Linked DNA regions of Nonomuraea africana. The protein of the gene in region 2 interacts with the protein of the main gene of each other region in a pairwise test. Links are inferred from orthologs where the notes say so. Each region holds a gene or a part of one and is shown on either strand. Other genes may lie near its edges.

Region 1 (4,364 bases), 150 kb from region 2 along the record:
GGTCGCCGCCCCTGAGCGAGGCGGCCAACCGCACGCCCAGAGCGCGCATGTCCTCGGTCGTGGCGACGACGGTCACAGCTCCACCCTCTTCATCAGGTCGCGCAGGGCCTCGTTCACCACGGCGGGCCGTTCGAGCTGGATCAGGTGCGAGGTCTCGGGCACCTCGGTCAGCTGGGCCTTCGGCAGCGCCGCCGCGATCGCCCTGCTGTGCTCGGGCGGCGTCAGCCAGTCCTTCTCACCGACCAGGATCGCGGTGGGCACGTCGTCGAGGACCCCCAGCGCGGACAGCTTGTCGTGGTTCATCAGCGCGGGATAGAAGTCGGCGATCACCTCGGTCGGCGTCGAGCGGATCATGGACTCGACGAAGTCGACCACGGTCGGGCTGACGTTCTTCGAGTCGCCGAAACCGAAATGGCGCAGCACCAGGAAGGCCACGTCGTTGCCCACGTGCCGGGTCTTGTCGACCAGGGGGCCGCCTCTGCCCAGCACGGAGACGGTGGTGGGGGCCACCTTGTGCAGGCCCCTGGCCAGCAGGGCGGGCAGGCCGAGGGTGATCTCGGCGAGCTTGCCCGCGCTGGTGGCGACGAGCGCGACACCGCGGATCCGGTCGCCGAACAGCTCGGGATGGCTGTCGGCGAGCGCCATGATGGTCATGCCGCCCATCGAGTGGCCGACCAGCACGCACGGCCCCGGCACGAAGGTCTCGAGCACCTCGTAGAGGTCTTGGCCCAGCCGTTCGATCGAGCTGTCCTGGTCACCGTTGCGCTGCGACAGGCCGTGGGAGCGCTGGTCCCACAGCAGGACCCTGAAGTCTTCGCGCAGGTCGCGCCGCTGGTAGTGCCAGGAGTCGAGGTTGTGGGTGTAGCCGTGGCAGAACACGATCGTCACCGGCGCGTCTTCCGGGCCGTCGATCTCGATGTGGAGCGCCACCTCGTCGGAGGTGATGAGCGTGCGCTGCCTGCCCTTCAGCTCGCCGAACGGCTCGTCGGCCTCGGGGTCGGGGCGGAGCCTGATGCGGCCCACCGCGTAACGCTTGGCCAGCGCCACCGCCGCGACACCCGCCGAGGCGGCTCCGACGATCGCGCCCGCGATGCCGACCTTCTGCCGTCTCGTGGTCGTCATGCCTTCACCTCCTGGTACACCCTCGGCACGCGCGCGCCGATCCTCGTCACGATCTCATGCGTGATCGTGCCGAGATTGTCGGCCCACTCCTGACAGGTCGGCTCGCCGTGCGTGCCGGGGCCGAACAGGACGACCTCGTCGCCGTCGGCCAGCGGGTCGCCACCGACGTCGATCATGAACTGATCCATGCAGACCCGGCCGACCACCGGTCTGCGCCGGCCACCGGCCAGGACCTCGACGCGGCCCGTGGCGCTCCTGAGGATGCCGTCGGCGTAGCCGAGGGGGACCAGGCCGAGCGTGCACTCCCCTCGCGTGGTGTAGAGGTGGCCGTAGGAGACGCCCGCGCCGTCGGGCACCCGTTTGGCCAGCGCGATCCTCGCGGCCAGCGTCATCGCGGGGCGCAGGCCGAAGTCGCCCTGCTCGGGGATGGGGCTCAGGCCGTACATCGCGATGCCCGCTCTGACGAGGTCGTAGTGGGTGCTCGGCAGCGTCAGGATCGCCGCGGAGTTGGCCAGGTGCCTGATCACCTGGGAGCCCGCGACCCCCGCCTGCTCGGCCAGTTTCAGCGCGCTCTCGTAGGCGTCGATCTGCAGGTCGATCGAGGTGTGCCCGGGCAGGTCGGCGCAGGCGAAGTGGGACCAGAGCCCGACGACCTCCACCGCGCCCTCGGCCTGGAGCGCGGCCGCCTCGCGCAGCAGCCCCGGCCAGGCGGCCAGGGGCGCGCCGCCCCTGCTCATGCCCGTGTCGGCCTCGAGGTGCACCCGGGCCGTCCGGCCCGTACGGCGGGCCGCGGCGGCGATCTCCGCCAGCCTGCCCTCGTCGGAGACCGACAGCTCCAGGTCGGCCTCGAGCGCCTCCTCGAACGGCTCGCCCGGCGTCAGGATCCACGACAGGATCGGCACGGTGAAGCCCGCCGCCCGCAGCGCGAGCCCTTCCCTGACGTAGGCGGTGCCGAGCCTGCTCGCCCCGCCCTCCACGACCGCTCTCGAGGTGGCGGCCAGACCGTGCCCGTAGGCGTCGGCCTTGACCGCGCCCATCAGCTCGGCGCCGCCCGCCCGCTCCCTGAGGAGCCCGACGTTGTGCCTGATGGCGGCCAGGTCGACCCGTGCCTGCGCGGGCGTCGCCTCACGGAAGCTCATGTTTCCAGTTTGTCAGCTCCGCCGACCTCGTGAGCGTGATTCGCCTCTCAGCGCCCGCATCGCGAGCGGGATCGCGGCCGCGACGTCGGCGGCGGCAAGCGGCGCGCCGTCGGCGGCCATGCGTCCCGCCAGCCCGTGCAGGAAGGCGGCGCAGGCTCCCGCGTCGTAGGCGCCGAGCCCGCCGGCCAGCAGCGTTCCCCCCACGCCCGACAGCACGTCGCCGGTGCCGCCCGTGGCCAGCCACGGCGTTCCCGTCGTGTTGACCCTGACCGGCCGGTCCTGCTCGGCGATCACCGTCGTCGACCCCTTCAGCAGCACCGTGACGCCGAGCTCGGCGGCCGCCCTGCGGGCGTGCTCGAGCCGCGCCGCCGCCACCCTGTCGGCCGGCACGCCGAGCAGCCGCGACAGCTCGCCGGCGTGCGGGGTGATCAGCACCGGCGCGGTACGGCGCAGCAGCCCCCGTTCCCTCGTCACGATCGTGAGCGCGTCGGCGTCCACCAGGACCGGCACGTCGGTGGCCAGCACCCGGGCGAGCAGCTCGTGCGCCCAGTCGTCGGTGCCGAGCCCCGGGCCGACCACCCATGCCTGGACCCGTCCCACCCCCTCGATCGAGGGCCGCTCCAGCTCCGTGATCACCGCCTCCGGCCACCTGGCGCGCACCTGGCGCACGGGCGGTGCCGTACCCACGTAGCGGACCATCCCCGCGCCGGCCCGCAGCGCGCCGCCCACCGCGAGGACGGCGGCGCCCGTGTAGCGGTCGCTGCCCGCCGCGACGCCGACCACGCCCCTGCGGTACTTGTCGGACTCGGCGCCGGGCCGCGGCACCAGGTCGTCGACGTCCTCGGCGGTCAGCGCGGCCACGTCGGGATCGGGCAGGTAGGGGCCGAGCCCGATGTCGACGAGTTCGAGCGCGCCGACGTGGGCGGCGCCCGGATCGACGAGCAGGCCCGTCTTGACCGCGCCCATCGTGACCGTGAGATGCGCCCGCAGCGCGGGCCCCGCGACGCGTCCCGTGCTCGCGTCCACCCCGCTGGGCACGTCCACCGCGACCACCAGCGCCTGCGCGGCGTTCGCGCGGTTCGCCAGCGACGCGTACGGCTCCCGCAGCGCCCCCGTCGCGCCGATGCCCACGAGCCCGTCGACGATGAGGTCGACCTCGCCCATGTCGCCGGTGACGCGCCCGCCCGCCCGCAGGAAGGCTTCCAGGCCCTCCTCGTGCGTCCTGGAGCCCGCGAGCAGCGCCTCGACCCGCGCGCCCCGCCTCGCGAGACGTGCGCCCGCGTGGAGGGCGTCGCCGCCGTTGTCGCCGCTGCCGACGAGCAGGAGCACGCGCGAGCCGTACACCCTGCCGAGCAGGCCCGCGCAGACGACGGCGAGGCCGGTGGCCGCGCGCTGCATCAGCGTGCCCTCGGGCAGCGTGGCCATCAGCGCCAGCTCGGCGGCCCTGATCTGGTCGGCGGTGTAGGCGGTGCGCATGATCCGAAACTAACCTTCGGCGATCACGTAGGCCAGCGCGATGCCCCCGTCGTGGGTGAGCGAGAGGTGCCAGCGCTTCACCCCGAGCCCATAGGCCACCTCGGCGGCCTGACCGCTGATGTGGAGTTCGGGCCTGCCGTACTCGCCCGTGCGGACCTCCGCGTCGAGGTGGCTGAGACCGGGCGGGGCGCCGAGCGCCTTGGCCACGGCCTCCTTGGCGGCGAACCTGGCCGCCAGCGACTGGACCCCCAGTGTCCGCTCGGCCTCGGTGAACAGCCGCGAGCGCAGGCCGGGCGTGCGCGCCATGGTCGCTTCGAACCTGGCCACATCGACCACGTCGACACCAATGCCCAGAATCATCCACCCAGCGTAACGACGGTTAGAAGCCCCCTCGCTGCCACGGGCCCCAGATGGCGAACGACAGTCCCTTGCTGGACTGGATGTTGACGTACAGCGTGCGCCCGCCGGGGCCGAAGGTGGAGCCGGCGAACTCCGCGCCGGAGTCACCCGGCACCGGCTCGAGCCGCGTAAGACCGTCGCCCACCTTTGGGTGTGCGTGGGCAGTCGCCAGTGAAGCAGGAAGATCCGACCCGCGAGGGTGGGAATCCCCCGGATTTATCTGTGAGG
Region 2 (5,788 bases):
GCGCACCGGTGGCTGGGCCGGGCTGAGGCTGAAGGACGGGACTCCTCAGGAGCCGGCGCTCAACAAGAGCGGCCGCCTGCTCTCCCTGACGATCGGTTCAGAGCTCGGAGTCTGGGACCTCACCTCGGGAAAGCAACTGGTGCGGCGCTCCCTGGGGGAACGCGGCGGGTACAGCGCGATCTGGGGTGAGCACGAGTCGATCCTCACCGTGCTGTACCAGGGCGACATCGTCTACCTGTTGGACGTGGCGACCGGCAAGCAGTTCGGCAAGGCTCTCTACACGGACGGCGGCACGACGCCGTGGCAGCCTCCGCTCGTCGATCCGACAGGCAAACACCTGCTGCTGACGGGTGGACGCTTCGACGAGCTGGCGCTGCCGGGCTGGACCCGGGAGCGGCGCCTGGCGCCCTGCCGCATTCACGCGGACGTGGCGGCTTTCACCCCGGACGGCAAGACCATCGCCTGCGCGGCCGCCACGATCGCGCTCGTCGACGCGGCGACCGGTCGTGAACACAAACGGGGCGATGACGACTGGGCCTGCGACATCTGCACGAAATCCGGGGCCCAGCTGCGCTTCAGCCAGGACGGCGACTACCTGGCCGCCTTCGCCGCACGCGAGCTGCGCGTGTGGAAGGTCGCCGACCGGAAGCAGATCCTCACCTACCGGGCCGAGGACGAGCTGACCGACCTTCGGTTCGACCCCGACGGCAGGACCCTGCGCTACCTCTACGACAACATGGTCATCAGCCTCGACCTGTCGCCGAGAGCCGGCGCCACCCATGTCAGGAAGGGAGTGGCGAAACTCAGCCCCGGAGGACGGTGGGTGGCGATGGAGGATCCCGATCAGAACCGCCTCGGGCTCTGGGACCTGCGCGGCCGCAAGGAGGTGGCGACGTTCCCGCTCCGCGAATTCGGGGCATGGGGATTCGACCGGACCGGCACACGCATGCTCATCGCCGACCTCGCGAGCGTGCGGCTGATCGACCTCGCGACACATAAGAAGCTCTGGCAGCTCTCCACGCCCCACACGAACACGAACAACCCCGAACGTGTCGACTTCAGCCGGGACGGCAAGACGATCGCGCTCACGCTCCAGCCATCCTCCCAGGAGGGCAGCTTCCGGCTACTCGTGGTGGACACCGCCCGTGGGCGCGTCCTGCGCACGTTCAGCTCGCAGATCGGCGGCGGGCCGTACACGCCGGACGGGCGCCTCGCCTCGACTTTCGGAAGGTTCATAGACCTCACCACCGGCAAGCCGGTCGACGCGGCCTTCGACGTCGTACGCGGTGCCTCGGCAGTGGCCGTCAGCAGCCAGGGGCGGCTGGCGTTCAGCGCCGGTTCTGCCGGCCGCATCGCGATGTGGACGGTCCAGGGGCCGGTCCAGATCACGCCGGTCCTGCGCGGGACGACGGGTGAGATCACGGAACTGGCCTTCTCGACGAAGGGCGATCTGCTCGCCAGCGTGACCATGGAGGGCATCCTCCAGATCTGGGACGTCAACGCCATGCGGCGGCTCGGCGGCGCGTTCAACCTGCACGGCTCCCAGATCACCTCGCTCGCCTTCGGCCCGGACGGCTCCACCCTCTACGCCGCCGACTGGGGTTCCGTCTACAGGATCCCGATCGGTGCCGAGCGGATCGTCCAGGACGTGTGCCGCCGTGCCGGGCACACGCTCTCCCCGGCCGACTGGGCCGCCTTCCTCAAGGACGTGCCCTACCGCGACATCTGCCCGACCAGGCAGCCATAGTGAGCTGGTCTTGAATGCAAGGGTCACCACGAGGCGCATTGAGGGGCCACGGTGATTCCGGACAGCCGTCTTATGGGCGTAGCCTATGCGGCCGTTTGGGTTGAAAGGGACTCGTTGAGTACTTCCAGGGGTGGCCGGTAGCCGAGCGCCGAATGCAGGCGGCGGCGGTTGTAGAACCACGCGCGCCTCCACGACCTTCGCCACATCCACGCGACGACGCTGCTCCTGGCGGGAGTCCCCGTCCACGTCGTCGCGGCCCGCCTGGGTCACGCCGACCCAGCCATCACCCTCCGGGTCCATGCACACGTCATCCATGAGCAAGCGGCGACGGCCGCCGACGTGTTCGCGGACGCCGTCATGAACGCCGCCTGAAGATCCATGCCAGGCACGAGGGCTCCTCAAGCTCGGGAGGTCCCTCTTTCCTATTCTCCTGGCCACGCGGCGAGGATCTCGATACCAATCACTCGGCCGTTCTCGTCCAGGTCGAAGTTGACCATCGGGCTGTCCCCCGTGACCGTCCGCGCCACGCCACCGGGCGCGATCGGGCCCCGCAGGTAGATGTACGCGGCCCCCGCCTCGGGGTCGTAGGTCCACGTGCCGGGGTGCTCTTCCAGAGTCACGGAGTCTCCTGTTAGCAAGGCTGTTAGCAAGATTTCAAGATTGTCCTGGCAAATGAGAAGCCCCTGAACAGGTCTTCCCTGTTCAGGGGCTTCTCGCAACAGAGCCGACGTGGGGAATCGAACCCCAAACCTTCTGTTTACAAGACAGATGCTCTGCCGATTGAGCTACGTCGGCACGGCCCAACAGTCTAGACGCTACCGCCGCCGATGACGAGCGACCTCGTACAACGTCACCCCAGCCGCCACTCCCGCGTTCAGCGACTCCGCAGCCGCGTGCATCGGGATCCGGGCCACCACGTCACACTGCTCGCTCACCAACCGCGACAGCCCCTTGCCCTCGGACCCTACGACCACCACCAGGGGCTCCTGCAGGAGTTCCACCTCGTCGATGTCGACCCTGCCCGAGCCGTCCAGGCCGACCACGAACAGACCCGCCTCGCGGTACTCGCGCAGCGCGGCCGTCAGGTTGGCGGCGCGGGCGACGCGCAGGTTGGCGAGGGTGCCCGCCGACGTCTTCCAGGCGCCGCCCGTGACGCCGGCCGCCCTGCGGGAGGGGATGAGCAGGCCGTGCGCGCCGAACGCCGTGGCCGAGCGGGCGATGGCGCCCAGGTTGCGCGGGTCGGTCACGCCGTCGAGGGCGACGATCAGCGGCACCTCGGCGGCGTCGTGCGCGATCTCGACGAGCTCGGACGGATGCGCGTAGGAGTAGGCCGGGATCTGCAGCGCGATGCCCTGGTGGACGGCGCCCTCGGTGAGGCGGTCGAGCTTGTCGCGGCTGACCTCGAGCAGCGCGACGCCGTTGCCCGCGGCGACCTTGATGGCCTCGCGGACGCGGTCGTCGTTGTCGATGCGCTGGGCGACGTAGAGCGCGTTCGCCGGAACGCCTGCCAGGAGCGCCTCGAGGACCGGGTTGCGCCCGCCGATGTACTCGGGCGCGTCCTCGGACCGCTTCTGCCGTACCGGAGCCTTCGAGGAACCGCCGCCGCCCCGCTCCTCGCGCGCGATGCGCTCGCCGCGGGCCTTGTCCTTGTACCAGTGCCTCATGTGCGCAGGCGGAGTCGCGCCCTTGCCTTCCAGGGAACGGCGGACGTTGCCACCCGTGCCCTTGGCCGGTCCCTTCTTCTTGGAGGGCCTGCCCGACGCTCTTCCACCTGCTGCCATGTCACCAAGGGTACTAGCGGGTCAACTCCCATCGCGCCCCGTGCGGGGTGTCCTCGACGGTGATGCCCGCCGCGGTGAGTCCGTCCCTGATCGCGTCGGCGGCCGCGTAGTCCTTGCGCTGCCTGGCCAGGGCGCGCTGGTCGAGGGCCACCTGGACGAGCGCGTCGACCACCGGACGCAGCCCCGAGTCGCCCGTGCGCCACTGCTGGGAACGCGGGTCGAGGCCCAGCACGTCGAGCATGGTCTGCGTCTCGGCCAGCAGTCTGGCGACCGCCTCCTTGTCGCCGCGCGCGAGCGCCACGTTGCCCTCACGCACCACCTCGTGGACGACCGCGAGCGCCTGGGGCGTGCCCAGATCGTCGTCGAGGGCGTCGACGAAGGCCTGGGGCAGCGGCGCGTCGGCGTCGACGTCGTGGATGACCTCAGCCGCGCGTGTGACGAATCCCTCGATGCGCTGGTAGGCGGCGGCCGCTTCGAGCAGCGCCTCCTCGGAGAAGTCGATCGAGGAGCGGTAGTGCGGCGCGGCGAGGTAGTAGCGCAGCTCGACCGCCCTGACCCGCTGCAGCAGGTCGGGGATGAGCAGGGAGTTGCCGAGTGACTTGCTCATCTTCTCGGCGCCGATCTTGAGCATGCCGTTGTGCATCCAGTAGCGGGCGAACCCGTCGCCGGCGGCCTGCGACTGCGCGATCTCGTTCTCGTGGTGCGGGAAGATCAGGTCGAGCCCGCCGCCGTGGATGTCGAAGGTCGAGCCGAGGTACTTGGTGGCCATGGCCGAGCACTCGAGATGCCAGCCGGGACGGCCGGGACCCCACGGGGTCGGCCAGGTCGGCTCACCCGGCTTCTCCCCCTTCCACAGCGCGAAGTCGCGCGGGTCGCGCTTGCACGACTCGTCGTCGGTGTCGCCCGCGGCACGCATGTTCTCCAGCTTCTGGTTGGAGAGCTTTCCGTACTCGGAGGCGTAGGACTGGACGTTGAAGTAGACGTCGCCGCCCGAGGCGTAGGCGTGGCCGCGCTCGATCAGGCGCTGCATGAGCGTGATCATCTCGGGCACGTGCCCCGTGGCGCGCGGCTCGACGGTCGGGGGCAGGCAGCCGAGCGTGTCGTACGCCCAGGAGAAGGCCCGCTGGTTGCGCTCGGCGATGACGAACCACGGCACGCCCTCGGCCGCGGCCACCCGAATGATCTTGTCGTCGATGTCGGTCACGTTGCGGCAGAACGTCACGTCGTAGCCGGAACGCGTCATCCAGCGCCTGAGCACGTCGAAGTTGACACCGGAGCGGATGTGCCCGATGTGCGGAGGCGCCTGCACGGTGGCCCCACACAGGTAGATCGACGCCCGGCCGGCTTCGACCGGAACGAATTCACGGATGGCGCGCGTGCTGGTGTCGTATAGGTGCAGGCTCACGAACGCAAGGCTAATGCCTCACCCCGCTCTACAGGCCGAAGAATCAGCCCCGGAGCGTCACCTTCTCAGGTCGGATACGGACGATCAAGCGCTCGTTGCCCGCCTTCTCCTCCCATGCCTTGCCTGTGTACTTGTGCGAGAGCTCCTGTATCAGCTCGCCGTCGGGGTCGTCCTCCATGACCACACTGCCTCGCACCTCGGCGTACCTGTAGGGATTGCCGGGGTCGACGACCAGAATGCTGGCCCTGGGATCGCGCGCGAAATTGCGTGGCTTGCGGCGCCCCTTCACCGTGGAGAACAGGATGTCGTCTCCGTCGGTCCGCACCCACACCACGGTCGACTGCGGCCCGCCATCGGGATTGATGCTCGTCACTGTCGCGTAGTTCGCGGCGTCGAACAGCTTACGTACGTCCTCGTTCATGAACACCATTGTTCTGTAGGCTCGAAACGCCATGGACGTGACTCCCCCCTCCGCGCTGCGCCGCATCGGCATCGCGCTCGCCGGGCTCGCCGTCGCGGGCCTTACCGCCGCCGCCTGCGTGCTCTCCTTCGACGACCTGCGCGCCCTCGCCGTTCTCGGTACGGCCCGCGCCGACCTCGCCTACCTCTACCCGGCGGGCTTCGACGCCCTGCTGGCGGTCGCGCTGATCAGCGTGCTGCTGCTGCGCTCGGGACGGCTGCTCGTGCGCGCCCAGGCGGCCGTCGTGCTGGTGCTGCTCATCGTGGCCGCCGCCACCGTCAACGCGCTGGCCGCCACCGGCGGCCTCAGCCGCCTGCCCGTCCAGCGGGTGGCGGTGGGCGTGGCGGTCACGCCGTGGGTACTGCTGGCGGTGGCGCTGTGGCTGTGGCTGGTGC

What was found. The genes of interacting proteins can lie anywhere in the genome.
Region 1: the proteins of rlmB (region 2) and H4W81_RS40525 interact in binary tests that used the Escherichia coli proteins (3 or more experiments, as listed by UniProt). The link is inferred for Nonomuraea africana from one-to-one orthologs.

The regions. Positions count from the first base shown.
Region 1 is NZ_JADBEF010000001.1:8,434,661-8,439,024, reverse strand. What follows is about bases 1,506-4,364. They hold H4W81_RS40525 (NAD(P)H-hydrate dehydratase), read right to left. Parts: upstream 3,738-4,364; coding sequence 2,274-3,737; downstream 1,506-2,273. Other genes in these bases: H4W81_RS40515 (hypothetical protein), read right to left, coding at 4,117-4,281; H4W81_RS40520 (holo-ACP synthase), read right to left, coding at 3,747-4,097; alr (alanine racemase), read right to left, coding at 1,506-2,261. Also shown: tRNA (adenosine(37)-N6)-threonylcarbamoyltransferase complex ATPase subunit type 1 TsaE, read right to left, coding at 1-76; H4W81_RS40535 (alpha/beta fold hydrolase), read right to left, coding at 73-1,122; more of alr, read right to left, coding at 1,119-1,505. UniProt on the Escherichia coli protein: Bifunctional enzyme that catalyzes the epimerization of the S- and R-forms of NAD(P)HX and the dehydration of the S-form of NAD(P)HX at the expense of ADP, which is converted to AMP.
Region 2 is NZ_JADBEF010000001.1:8,284,168-8,289,955, reverse strand. What follows is about bases 1,546-4,322. They hold rlmB (23S rRNA (guanosine(2251)-2'-O)-methyltransferase RlmB), read right to left. Parts: upstream 3,529-4,322; coding sequence 2,563-3,528; downstream 1,546-2,562. Other genes in these bases: cysS (cysteine--tRNA ligase), read right to left, coding at 3,542-4,322; H4W81_RS39765 (DUF2283 domain-containing protein), read right to left, coding at 2,170-2,367; H4W81_RS39775 (protein kinase domain-containing protein), read left to right, coding at 1,546-1,747. Also shown: more of H4W81_RS39775, read left to right, coding at 1-1,545; more of cysS, read right to left, coding at 4,323-4,933; H4W81_RS39745 (PPOX class F420-dependent oxidoreductase), read right to left, coding at 4,977-5,387; H4W81_RS39740 (DUF2637 domain-containing protein), read left to right, coding at 5,386-5,788. UniProt on the Escherichia coli protein: Specifically methylates the ribose of guanosine 2251 in 23S rRNA.